3 regions of the Pseudomonas sp. T1.Ur genome follow, and region 2 is predicted to be linked to each of the others. Evidence: predicted binding sites of a transcription regulator. Region 2 holds the regulator's gene; each other region holds the start of a gene.
What was found. Region 2 encodes sigma-54, which starts transcription at its own class of promoters, with help from an activator protein. Its sites were predicted from a motif close to ANTGGCATNNANNTTGCTNT; they were not measured.
Positions count from the first base shown of each region.

Region 1: the regulator sigma-54 is predicted to act here: its motif matches at 1,786-1,805, upstream of M8Q45_RS04800 (flagellar basal body rod protein FlgF).
Region 3: the regulator sigma-54 is predicted to act here: its motif matches at 2,851-2,870, upstream of M8Q45_RS16435 (circularly permuted type 2 ATP-grasp protein).

Region 1 is NZ_JAMGSN010000001.1:1,025,728-1,029,865, forward strand. Features, by position in the region: gene M8Q45_RS04795 (sigma-54-dependent transcriptional regulator) at 26-1,585, shown strand; gene M8Q45_RS04800 (flagellar basal body rod protein FlgF) at 1,860-2,597, shown strand; gene flgG (flagellar basal-body rod protein FlgG) at 2,647-3,432, shown strand; gene flgH (flagellar basal body L-ring protein FlgH) at 3,505-4,138, shown strand, end outside.
Region 2 is NZ_JAMGSN010000001.1:4,566,778-4,570,915, reverse strand. Features, by position in the region: gene rapZ (RNase adapter RapZ) at 1-776, opposite strand, end outside; gene ptsN (PTS IIA-like nitrogen regulatory protein PtsN) at 779-1,243, opposite strand; gene hpf (ribosome hibernation-promoting factor, HPF/YfiA family) at 1,256-1,564, opposite strand; gene M8Q45_RS20345 (RNA polymerase factor sigma-54) at 1,641-3,134, opposite strand; gene lptB (LPS export ABC transporter ATP-binding protein) at 3,299-4,024, opposite strand; gene lptA (lipopolysaccharide transport periplasmic protein LptA) at 4,024-4,138, opposite strand, start outside.
Region 3 is NZ_JAMGSN010000001.1:3,710,601-3,714,738, reverse strand. Features, by position in the region: gene M8Q45_RS16465 (aminotransferase-like domain-containing protein) at 1-77, shown strand, start outside; gene M8Q45_RS16460 (translation initiation factor 2) at 163-636, shown strand; gene M8Q45_RS16455 (YkgJ family cysteine cluster protein) at 784-1,038, shown strand; gene M8Q45_RS16450 (START domain-containing protein) at 1,094-1,702, shown strand; gene M8Q45_RS16445 (hypothetical protein) at 1,840-2,076, shown strand; gene M8Q45_RS16440 (ribonuclease E inhibitor RraB) at 2,279-2,620, shown strand; gene M8Q45_RS16435 (circularly permuted type 2 ATP-grasp protein) at 2,900-4,138, shown strand, end outside.

The DNA of each region.
Region 1 (4,138 bases), 3.5 Mb from region 2:
ATTTCCAACAAACATCGGGCCTCTTATGCGCATCAAAGTCCATTGCCAGAACCGCATCGGCATCCTGCGGGACATCCTCAACCTGCTGGTGGAATACGGCATCAACGTCGCCCGGGGTGAAGTGGGGGGCGAGCATGGCAACGCGATCTACCTGCATTGCCCGAACCTGATCAACATCCAGTTCCAGGCGTTGCGTCCGAAATTCGAAGGCATTGCCGGGGTGTTTGGCGTCAAGCGCGTAGGCCTTATGCCCAGCGAGCGTCGGCACATGGAGCTCAACGCCTTGCTCGGCGCCCTGGAGTTCCCGGTGTTGTCGATCGACATGGGCGGCTCCATCGTCGCGGCCAACCGGGCGGCGGCGCAGTTGCTCGGGGTGCGGGTGGACGAGGTGCCGGGAATCCCGTTGTCCCGCTACGCCGAGGATTTCGACCTGCCGGAGCTGGTGCGCGCCAACCAGTCGCGGATCAATGGGCTGCGGGTCAAGGTCAAGGGCGATGTGTTCCTGGCCGACATCGCGCCGCTGCAATCGGAGCATGACGACAGCGAGGCCATGGCCGGCGCGGTGTTGACCCTGCACCGCGCTGATCGGGTCGGCGAACGCATCTACAACGTGCGCAAGCAGGAACTGCGCGGCTTCGACAGTATCTTCCAGAGTTCAAAAGTGATGGCCGCGGTAGTCCGGGAGGCCCGGCGCATGGCGCCGCTGGACGCGCCACTGTTGATCGAAGGCGAAACCGGCACGGGCAAGGAACTGCTGGCCCGCGCCTGTCACCTGGCGAGTCCGCGCGGGCAGTCGCCGCTGATGGCGCTTAACTGCGCCGGGTTGCCGGAGTCGATGGCCGAGACCGAACTGTTCGGCTACGGCCCTGGCGCCTTCGAAGGGGCTCGGGCCGAAGGCAAGCTCGGGCTGCTGGAACTGACGGCGGGGGGTACGCTGTTTCTCGACGGGGTCGGGGAAATGAGCCCTCGTCTGCAGGTGAAATTGCTGCGCTTCCTGCAGGACGGATGCTTCCGCCGCGTAGGCAGCGATGAAGAGGTGTACCTGGATGTCAGGGTGATCTGCGCGACCCAGGTCGATTTGTCCGAACTCTGCGCCCGAGGCGAATTCCGCCAGGACTTGTATCACCGTTTGAACGTACTTTCCCTACATATCCCCCCGCTGCGCGAATGCCTCGACGGGCTGGCCCCGCTGGTCGAGCATTTTCTCGACCAGGCCAGTCGCCAGATCGGCTGCCCACTGCCCAAGCTGGCCCCGGCGGCGATGGATCGTCTCAGCCATTACCATTGGCCGGGCAATGTCCGGCAGTTGGAAAACGTGCTGTTCCAGGCGGTTTCCCTGTGCGATGGCGGGAAGGTGAAAGCCGAGCACATCCGCCTGCCGGACTACGGGGTGCGTCAGCCCCTTGGCGATTTTTCCCTTGAGGGCGGGCTGGACGAGATCGTTGGGCGTTTCGAGAAAGCGGTGCTGGAGCGTTTGTATTCCGAACACCCGAGCAGCCGGCAACTGGGCAAGCGGCTGGGGGTTTCCCATACGACCATTGCCAATAAGTTGCGCGAGTACGAAGTCGGCAAAACCGAGTCATAGCTATTTATCTGTTGTTTTTTTGCTGGCCTCATCGTCGGATCGCCGGCGATCCGACGATGGCGGCAGCGGTCATTACTCAAGGACAAGCATTGCCACCCACCGGCATGACACCGCCGGTTTTTCGTCTTCGATACGTTTCCATAATCCCTTCCGATCCCCTCAAGTCCTTTGTTTACCGGGTCGGTCAGCGCCAGAAAAAAGTTGGTCTGCAATTTGCTTAAGGCTGTGCAACACAGCAGTGGGCGGCAAACGTCCGGCATGCAGAGGAACGACAGTGGACAAGTACCTTTATGTGGCAATGACCGGCGCCAGCCAGAACGCACTGGCGCAGCGGGCCCATGCCAACAACCTGGCGAACATCTCCACCAATGGTTTTCAGAAAGACCTGGAGCAGGCACGTTCGATGCCGGTGTTCGGCGACAGCTTTCCGGCGCGGGCGTTTGCCATGTCCGAGCGGCCTGCCACTGACTTCACCCCGGGAGCGCTGGTGCAAACCGGTCGCGACCTGGACGTGGCGGTCAGCGGGCCGGGCTGGATGGCGGTGCAAAACCCCGATGGCGGTGAAAGCTACGTGCGCACTGGCAGCCTCAATGTTGACGCCCTGGGCGTGCTGCGGGCCGGCAACGGCATGCCGGTGATGGGCAATGGCGGGCCGATCGCCGTGCCACCGGAGCAGAAAATCGAAATCGGCCAGGACGGCACCATCAGCATCCGCGCCATGGGCGAAGGGCCGCGTGTGATGGCTGAAGTGGACCGCATCAAGCTGGTCAACCCGGACCTGAAGAACATGACCAAGGGCCTGGACGGTTCGATCCGTACCAAGGACGGCCAGCCGGCGCCCATCGATGCCAACGTGCAGCTGGTGTCGGGGTTCCAGGAGGCGAGCAACGTCAACGCCGTGGATGAAATGACTTCGGTGCTGGCCCTGGCCAAGCAATTCGAGCTCCACGTCAAGATGATGAACACCGCCAAAGAAGGCGATGAAGCCATGGCTCGGGTCTTGCAGATCTAATCATTAATTACAGCGCTGCGCCGAAAAACAGGCGTACGAGGAGAATCGAATGCTTCCGGCTCTATGGGTTGCCAAAACAGGCCTGTCCGCCCAGGACACCAACCTGACCACCATTTCCAACAACCTGGCGAACGTTTCGACCACGGGTTTCAAACGTGATCGCGCCGAGTTCCAGGACCTGCTGTACCAGGTAAAACGCCAGCCAGGCGCCCAATCGACCCAGGACAGCGAATTGCCGTCGGGCCTGCAAGTGGGTACTGGTGTGCGCATCGTTGGCACGCAGAAGAACTTCAACGCCGGCAGCCTGCAAACCACCGAGCAGCCGCTGGACATGGCCATCGACGGTCGCGGTTTCTTCCAGATCCTGCAGCCGGACGGCACCACGTCCTACACCCGTGACGGTACCTTCCACCTCGACTCCAATGGCCAGATCGTCAACGCCAGTGGTTTCGCCCTGGAACCGGCCATCATCATTCCGAACGATGCCCAGACCTTTACCGTGGGCCGCGACGGCACCGTGTCCATCACCATTGCGGGCAACCCGGCCTCACAGGTGATCGGCAACCTGCAAACCGCCGACTTCATCAACCCGGCCGGCCTGCAAGCGGTGGGCAACAACCTGTTCCTGGAAACCGCCGCCAGTGGCGCGCCGCAAATCGGCACGCCTGGCCTGAACGGTTTCGGCACCACGCTGCAGAACACCCTGGAAACCTCCAACGTGAGCACGGTCGAGGAGATGGTCAACATGATCACCACCCAGCGCGCCTACGAGATGAACTCCAAGGTGATCTCCACCGCCGACCAGATGCTCTCGTTCGTCACGCAGAACCTGTAATCGCGTCGCAACATTCGTCATCACGTAGACAGGGCGGCCCCAGGGTCGCCTGCAACACCAAGAGGTAGGGTCATGAATCGCTTCGTATCTGTTCTGGCATTGAGTGGGATCACCGCACTGGCGGGTTGTGTCGCGCCAACGCCAAGGCCCAATGACCCGTACTACGCTCCGGTGTTGCCGCGCACACCGTTGCCGGCGGCCGCCAACAACGGTTCGATCTACCAGGCCGGTTTCGAGCAGAACCTGTACAGCGACCGCAAGGCTTTCCGGGTCGGTGACATCATCACCATCACCCTGAACGAGCGGACCCAGGCCAGCAAGAACGCCAACTCGCAAATGGACAAGACCAGCCAGACCAGCGTCGGCCTGACGTCGCTGTTCGGTTCGGGCTTGACCACCAACAACCCGATCGGCAGCAACGACCTGAGCCTCAACGCCGGCTACGGTGCCGACCGCGCCACCAAGGGCGACAGCAAGTCGGGCCAGAGCAACAGCCTGACCGGTTCGATCACCGTGACCGTCGCCGATGTGCTGCCCAACGGCATCATTGTTGTGCGGGGCGAGAAGTGGCTGACGCTCAACACCGGTGACGAACTGGTGCGCATCGCCGGCATGGTCCGGGCCGATGACATCGCCACCGATAACACCGTTTCGTCCACTCGCGTGGCCGATGCGCGCATCACCTATTCGGGCACTGGTGCCTTTG
Region 2 (4,138 bases):
GAACGGTGATGACCACCGGTACAGCCAATGGCGATCGTGACATAGGCCCGGTTGCTCGCTGCGAAGCGGGGCAGCCATTTGAGGAGGTAGCTGGAGATGTCCTGGAACATTTCCTCTACGTCCGGTTGGGCAGCGAGGTAGTCGACCACTGGCTGGTCCAGTCCGGACTGCTCGCGCAGCTCCGGTTTCCAATACGGGTTGGGCAGGCAGCGGACATCGAACACCAGGTCGGCATCGACCGGCATGCCACGCTTGAAACCGAACGATTCGACGAGAAACGCCGTTCCCGGTTCAGGCTGGTTCAGCAGGCGCAACTTGATGGTGTCGCGCAGCTGGTACAAGTTCAGGTGCGTGGTGTTGACCTTGAGGTCGGCCAGGTCGGCGATGGGGCCGAGCAGTTGGCTCTCGTCATGGATCGCTTCAGCCAGGGAGCGGCTGGCGTTGCTCAGCGGGTGGCGTCGACGGGTTTCTGAAAAGCGCTTGAGCAATGTTTCTTCGTCGGCATCCAGGTACAGCACATCGCATTGGATATGCCGGTTGCGAACTTCCTCGAGCAATTCCGGAAATCGCGACAGATGGCTGGGCAGGTTACGGGCGTCGATTGACACGGCGACCAGCGGTTGCGCGAGTTCGGTGTGGATCAGGGCGCGCTCGGCCAATTCCGGAAGCAGGCCTGCCGGCAGGTTGTCGATGCAATAGTAGCCGCTGTCCTCAAGCACATTGAGGGCCGTGCTTTTACCTGAGCCGGAGCGGCCACTGACGATGATCATGCGCATGTTTAATGGCCGTTCTGCTCGTCCAGGACTACCTGATACAAGGCTTCGTTGCTTGGGGCGCTGCGTAGTTTTTCGCGTACTTCCTTGCGATCGAGCATGCTGGCGATCTGGCGCAGCAGCTCCAGGTGCGCATCGGTCGCGGCCTCCGGGACCAGCAAGACGAACAACAGGTCGACCGGGGCGCCATCGATGGCGTCGAAATCTATGGGGGCTTCAAGGTGCAGCAGCGCGCTGATGGGCGAGGCGCAGCCCTTGAGGCGGCAATGGGGGATGGCAATGCCGTTGCCAAAACCGGTGGAACCGAGTTTTTCACGGGCAACCAATGCCTCGAAGACATCCTGCATTTCCAGATCCGGCACTTCGCGGTGGATCAGGTTGGCGATTTGTTCGAGGGCTTTCTTTTTACTGCCGCCCGGCGCGTTCACTTGGGAACGGCCGGGGGTCAGGATGGTTTCTAGTCGGATCATGGATTGGGGGGGTTAACGACCGGTTGCGCCCTGGAGGAGGCTCTGGGTCTTTTCCTTATGCTTTTTGAGTTGGCGATCCAGCTTGTCGGTCAGCAGGTCAATCGCGGCATACATGTCTGTGTGCTCTGCGTTGGCAACTACTTCTCCGCCGGGAATATGCAGCGTGGCTTCGATTTTCTGCAGCAGTTTTTCGACGCACATCGTGACTTGCACGTTGGTGATCTTGTCGAAATGCCTTTCCAATCGGTCGAGTTTTTCGCCGATGTAGGTGCGCAGGGGTTCGGTCACTTCCAGTTGGTGTCCACTGATGTTGACTTGCATACAGCTTCTCCTTCGTTGCCAGTGCATAAAGCGGCAGGCTGGGTTGCCTGCCACTGGAACGCTGTGGCGTGGCCTGTTACATCAACCGCTTGCGTTCGCTCGAAGGTGCGATCCCGAGGGATTCGCGGTATTTGGCGACGGTACGGCGGGCCACCTGAATGCCTTGTGCCTCCAGTAAACCAGCGATCTTGCTGTCACTCAACGGCTTTTTCTGATTTTCCGCGGCGACCAGTTTCTTGATGATCGCGCGGATGGCCGTGGACGAGCATTCGCCGCCTTCCGAGGTGCTGACATGGCTGGAGAAAAAATATTTCAATTCATAGATTCCCCGCGGGGTATGCATGAATTTCTGGGTGGTCACCCGTGAAATCGTCGACTCGTGCATGCCCACTGCCTCGGCAATGTCATGCAGGACCAACGGCTTCATCGCTTCATCGCCGTACTCCAGGAAGCCGCGCTGATGCTCGACGATCTGGGTCGCTACTTTCATCAGGGTTTCGTTGCGGCTCTGCAGGCTCTTGATGAACCAGCGCGCTTCCTGCAACTGGTTGCGCATGAACGTGTTGTCGGCGCTGGTGTCGGCGCGTTTCACGAAACCGGCGTATTGGGCGTTGACCCGAAGTTTCGGCACCGATTCCTGGTTGAGCTCCACCAGCCAGCGATCATTGTGCTTGCGCACGATCACGTCGGGGACAACGTATTCAGGCTCGGTGGATTCGATTTGCGAGCCGGGCCGTGGATTGAGACTTTGCACCAGCTCGATGACCTGGCGCAGCTCGTCTTCCTTGAGCTTCATGCGCCGCATCAGTTGGCTGTAGTCGCGGCCGCCCAGCAAGTCGATGTAGTCGGTGACCAGTCGCTTGGCTTCGGCCAGCCACGGTGTCTTGGCGGGCAACTGGCGCAATTGCAGCAAGAGGCATTCACCCAGGCTGCGGGCGCCGATGCCGGCGGGTTCAAACTGCTGGATGCGGTGCAGGACCGCCTCGACCTCATCCAGCTCGATGTCGAGCTCGGGGTCGAAAGCTTCGAGAATTTCTTCGAGTGTCTCGTCCAGGTAGCCCTGGTTGTTGATGCAATCGATCAGGGTCACGGCGATCAGGCGATCGGTGTCGGACATCGGCGCCAGGTTCAGTTGCCACAGCAAGTGGCTTTGCAGGCTTTCGCCGGCGGAGGTGCGGGTGGTGAAGTCCCACTCATCGTCATCGCCGCTTGGCAGGCTGCTGGCGCTGGTCTGGTAGACGTCTTCCCATGCCGTATCCACGGGCAAGTCGTTGGGAATGCGTTCGTTCCACTCGCCGTCCTCGATGTTATCCACCGTCGGGGCGGCTTCCTGATAGGACGGTTCCGGGATTTCGGCAGGGGTTTTCTGTTCGACGTTGTCGGCCAGCGGATCGGAGTTGTCGAAGTCGTCGCCTTCTTCCTGGCGTTCGAGCATCGGATTGGACTCCAGGGCCTCCTGGATTTCCTGTTGCAGGTCCAGGGTCGACAATTGGAGCAGGCGGATGGCCTGTTGCAGCTGCGGCGTCATCGTCAGCTGCTGGCCCATTCTCAAGACTAGCGATGGTTTCATGGCAGGGGCTTAACACCTTATTCGCCGGCGCACATGCGCCATCCACTACAAGGGCGCCGGAGCGCCAAACTTAAGCAAATTATATGCCTGAAACTGAGGTGTTTGCCTAGAGCGTCGCCACAATAAAATTGGCGACGCCCGGGCGATGCACCAGACATCTGTGCTTACAGGCGAAACTCGTGACCCAGGTACACTTCCTTGACCAGTTCATTGGCCAGGATGGTCGCGGAGTCACCTTCGGCAATCAGCTGGCCGTCATTGACAATGTAGGCCGTCTCGCAGATATCCAGTGTCTCGCGCACGTTGTGGTCGGTGATCAGCACGCCGATCCCCTTGGCCTTGAGGTGGTGGATGATCTGCTTGATGTCGCCCACCGAAATCGGGTCCACGCCGGCGAACGGTTCGTCGAGGAGGATGAATTTCGGCGCGGTGGCCAGGGCACGGGCGATTTCCACGCGGCGACGTTCGCCACCGGACAGGCTCATGCCCAGGTTGTCGCGAATGTGGCTGATGTGGAATTCCTGCAGCAAGCTTTCCAGCTCCTGTCGACGGCCGGCCTTGTCGAGTTCCTTGCGGGTCTCGAGGATGGCCATGATGTTGTCGGCAACCGACAGTTTGCGGAAGATCGACGCTTCTTGCGGCAAATAGCCGATCCCGGCCTTCGCCCGGCCGTGCATCGGCTGGTGGCTGACGTCCAGGTCGTCGATCAGGACGCGGCCCTGATCGGCCTGGACCAGGCCGACGATCATATAGAAGCAGGTCGTCTTGCCCGCGCCGTTGGGGCCGAGCAGGCCAACGATCTGGCCGCTCTCGATGGACAGGCTGACATCGCGCACAACCTGGCGGCTCTTGTAGCTCTTGGCCAGGTGTTGGGCTTTCAGAGTTGCCATTACTGGGCCTTTTGCTCGTCGGTTTTCTTTTTCGGCTGGATCACCATGTCGATACGCGGACGCGCCTCGGTGACCTTGCTGCCAGTGGCACGACCCGCGCTGGCCAGTTTCTTG
Region 3 (4,138 bases), 860 kb from region 2:
AGGCGGAACGGGCCCTGATGACGCTGGGGCTGTTGGCCAAGCAGTTATGCCAAGAGACCGCCAACGGATATCTGTAGCAACCCGTGTGTCGCTTCGATGTGCTTGTCAGCGCCTCATTATCAGGCCAGCATTAGGGTCTCTGCCGTAAGTGCCGTTGTGTTTATGAAAACCATTGTTCCTGCTGTCTGGGTTTTGATCGGCCTGTTGAGCGCCTTCCACATGGGAAGCGTTGCCGTGGCGGCTTCAGCGCAGGAGAAGCCGGCCGCCAGTATTAACAAGGACACGCCGAAGAACGCAGCGGTCAAGAAGGCTCCCGCCAAGAAAACAGCACCTGCGAAAAAAAAGCGCGCGCCTATCGCTTCAAAGAGCAAATCCGCCCACGAAGTCGCCAAGACGCCACTGCCTCCGGCCAAGCTGGACCTGAGCCTTCCCCATGGTATGGTCGAGGAGCTGCAACCTCCGGGCACGGTGCCGTTACCCAAGCGCGAGCCGCTGCTGCCGGCGATGTTCGGAGAGAAGCCCGGGCCGTTCCAACTCAACGGCCGCCTGTTGAGCAACGAGATGCAATTGCCGCTGCGCAATCAGGAGCGCAATGAGGTGGAAGGCGCAGCGCTCGAGTTTGAATTCAAGCAATAAGCCGGGCGCAGTCCTGCTGTTCGTCGCTGACTGCCCAGTCATCGCACCTTCTGCGAAAAAACACGGGGACGGTAATTTAAAACACCTGTTTTAGCCGTTACTCTGTGGTTGTTACCAATCATTACCTGTCGTGAGGTATTCCTCGTCATGAAGTGCCGTGAGGGCTGTGGCGCCTGTTGCATCGCCCCTTCCATCAGTTCGCCCATCCCGGGCATGCCCCAGGGCAAGCCGGCGGGAGAACGTTGCGTACAGTTGTCGGTCGATAATCTGTGCCAGATCTTCGGCCAACCGGAACGCCCGGCGGTGTGCTCGGCGTTTGAAGCCGACATCGAGGTCTGCGGCAGCAGCAGCGACGAAGCCATTCGGTTGATCGGATGGTGGGAGCTGGTCACGGCAGCGTAGTGAGGCAATCGTCAAGACTGACATGAACGAACTTGGACAATAAGGAAAACAACCTATGGGTTCGCTGCATCGTATGGCTGTGTTGTGTGGTTTGACCGTGTTGTTGGCGACGGCTACCGCCCAGGCAGAGGACTGGCAGGTCGTCAAGGACAAGGAAGGTATCCAGGTGTCACTCAGTGAAGTGACCGGTTCCAAATACAAGGCCTACCGTGGCGTGACCGTCATGAAGACCACCATGGCGAAATTGCGAGCCCTGCAGGAAGACGTGCCTGGTGCCTGCGCCTGGATTCATGAATGCAAGAGCCAGAAGTTGCTCAAGCATGAGGGCAACAAGAGCTGGACCTACACCCAGTTCAATACGCCGTGGCCGGTGACGTCCCGTGATTCCGTATTGGAAGTCACCACCGAGGAGGGCGCCGATGGCAGCCTGACTCGCAAGCTCAAGGGCGTGCCGACTTACGTGCCGGAGGAGAAGGGCTTTGTGCGCGTGGCACAAGTCGACGGCTTCTGGACATTCACCCCCAAGGGTGCGGACCGGATCGAAGTGACCTACCAGGTCCACACCGAACCGGGCGGCGACGTGCCGTCCTGGCTGGCTAACAAGTTCGTGGTGGACGCGCCGTTCAACACGCTGAAAGCGTTGAAAGAGCGCGCCGAAAAATAACGGCGACCGCCACATGAAGAAACCGCCCTCGAGGCGGTTTTTTCATCTGTGCCGTTGGCAACTCAGCGGAACGATTGTTTCGCCGTCAATGTCGAGATGCAGGTAAGTCCTGCCATGTATTGATCAAGGAGACACCGATGCCAAAGTGGGAAATCACTTTCGTTGACGATCACGGCGAAGCCATCGCCGAGCAGTTCGATTACGACCAGAAGCCCGCCATGGAGCAGGCTGCCCAGTTGATCCGGCAGAAGCTGCTGCCAGTCCCCGCCAAGCTTGACCTCAACGACCTGGAAGGTCGCACCGAAGACCCTACGCTCAAAAGTCTCAAAACCCAAAACAGCATTGAAATCATCAGCATTAAACCGATTTCATGAAAATCCTTGTCTGGTCCCGCTTGGCAGCGGCGATGACTTGAAGCTACTCTGCAATCGAGATCAGCGAAAGGATCGCCAAGGTCCGGTCTTGTCAGCTACATGCTTGTGTCCCGACGGTCAGTTGATGCCGTACTGCTTGTAACCGCAGGTTGCACGCACGGGAAGACGGAAAGTCTATCCATCGGTCTGAGGAGGACGTTTCATGAGCACAGCCTATCAAGAAGACATCAGCACCAGCGTGCTGCGCCGCATGAAAGAGGGCGGTTTCGATTTCTCCCAATTCCATCCCATCGAGTTCTACGCCATTTTCCCCGACGAGGAGCGGGCGCGCAGGGCGGCAGGTCAATTTCGCGGCGAATCGTTGAATGCGCAGATCAGTGCTCGCGAAGACGGAGCCTGGTCATTGGAGCTGAGCCGTGTGATGTACGCCACCTATGATGACATCGGCGATTTCGAGCTGAACTTCGAAGCCGTGGTGGAGCCCTTGGGCGGCATTATCGAAGGATGGGGCGTCAAGCAGGAGATCCGGCGCCTGCAAGCCTGACCTTTTCTTCCTGCCTCACAGCAACGGCTGACCCTTGTGTCGGCCGTTTTCATGTCTGCCACCTCGTGGCGACACAGCCAACCTCCGTCATCGCGTCGACTATGCTCAGGAGACGCGGCGTTTGCGCCGCGATGAAGCGAGTATGTCAGGACGGGGACAGTGGCTGCACCACGACGGTGCTCGGCTTGTCTGTGGGTTATCCAACCCGTTGATAATAAAGCGTTTATGCCGATGGCACGGGCCTTGCGACGCCTAAGCCGGGGTGACAAGGAGTACGGCATGATCCGCACTGGTTACGATGAAATGTACGATGCCGGCGGCCAGGTCCGCCCACATTATCGAGCGTTCGCCCGGTGGCTGGCCGAAACGCCCGACGAGCTCCTGGCACAACGGCGACGCGAGGCAGACCTGCTGTTTCACCGTGCTGGCATCACGTTCACGCTTTACGGCGATGAGCAGGGAACGGAGCGCCTGATCCCCTTCGATACCATTGCGCGCAGCATTCCCGCCAGTGAATGGCGAATGGTCGAACGTGGATGCATCCAGCGGGTCAAGGCGCTGAACATGTTCCTCGCCGACCTCTATCACGAACAGCGGATCATCCGCGCCGGCATCATCCCGGCCGAGCAGGTCCTGGCCAACGATCAATATCAACTGGCGATGCAGGGGCTGGATCTGCATCGCGATGTCTATGCCCACATTTGCGGTGTCGATCTGGTGCGCGATGGTGACGGCACGTACTACGTGCTCGAGGACAATCTGCGTACGCCCAGCGGCGTCAGCTACATGCTCGAAGATCGCAAGATGATGATGCGCCTGTTCCCCGAGCTGTTCGCCGCGCAGCGCATCGCACCGATCGACCATTACCCGAACTTGCTGCTCGACACGCTGAAAAGCGCCAGCCCCCTGGACGACCCAAGCGTCGTGGTCCTGACGCCCGGGCGTTTCAACAGTGCGTTTTTCGAACACGCCTTCCTCGCCCGTGAGATGGGCGTCGAGCTGGTGGAGGGCGCGGATCTGTTCGTACGTGACGACAAGGTCTTCATGCGCACCACGGACGGACCGAAAGCCGTGGACGTGATCTACCGTCGCCTCGATGACGCCTTCCTCGATCCGCTGGCCTTCAATCCGCAGTCGATGCTCGGCGTGCCGGGGCTACTGTCCTCCTACCGTTCGGGTAATGTGGTGCTGGCCAACGCCATCGGCACGGGGGTGGCGGATGACAAATCGGTGTATCCGTTTGTCACCGACATGATCCGGTTCTACCTGGACGAGGAGCCGATCCTGAACAACGTGCCCACCTGGCAATGTCGCAACCCCGCTGAGCTTTCCCATGTGCTGGCGAACCTTGCGGACCTGGTGGTCAAGGAAACCCAGGGCTCCGGCGGTTACGGCATGCTGGTGGGGCCTGCCTCGACGACGGCGCAGATCGACGCGTTCCGCGAGCGGATCAAGGCCAAGCCGCATGCCTACATCGCGCAACCCACGTTGTCGTTGTCCACGTGCCCGACCTTTGTC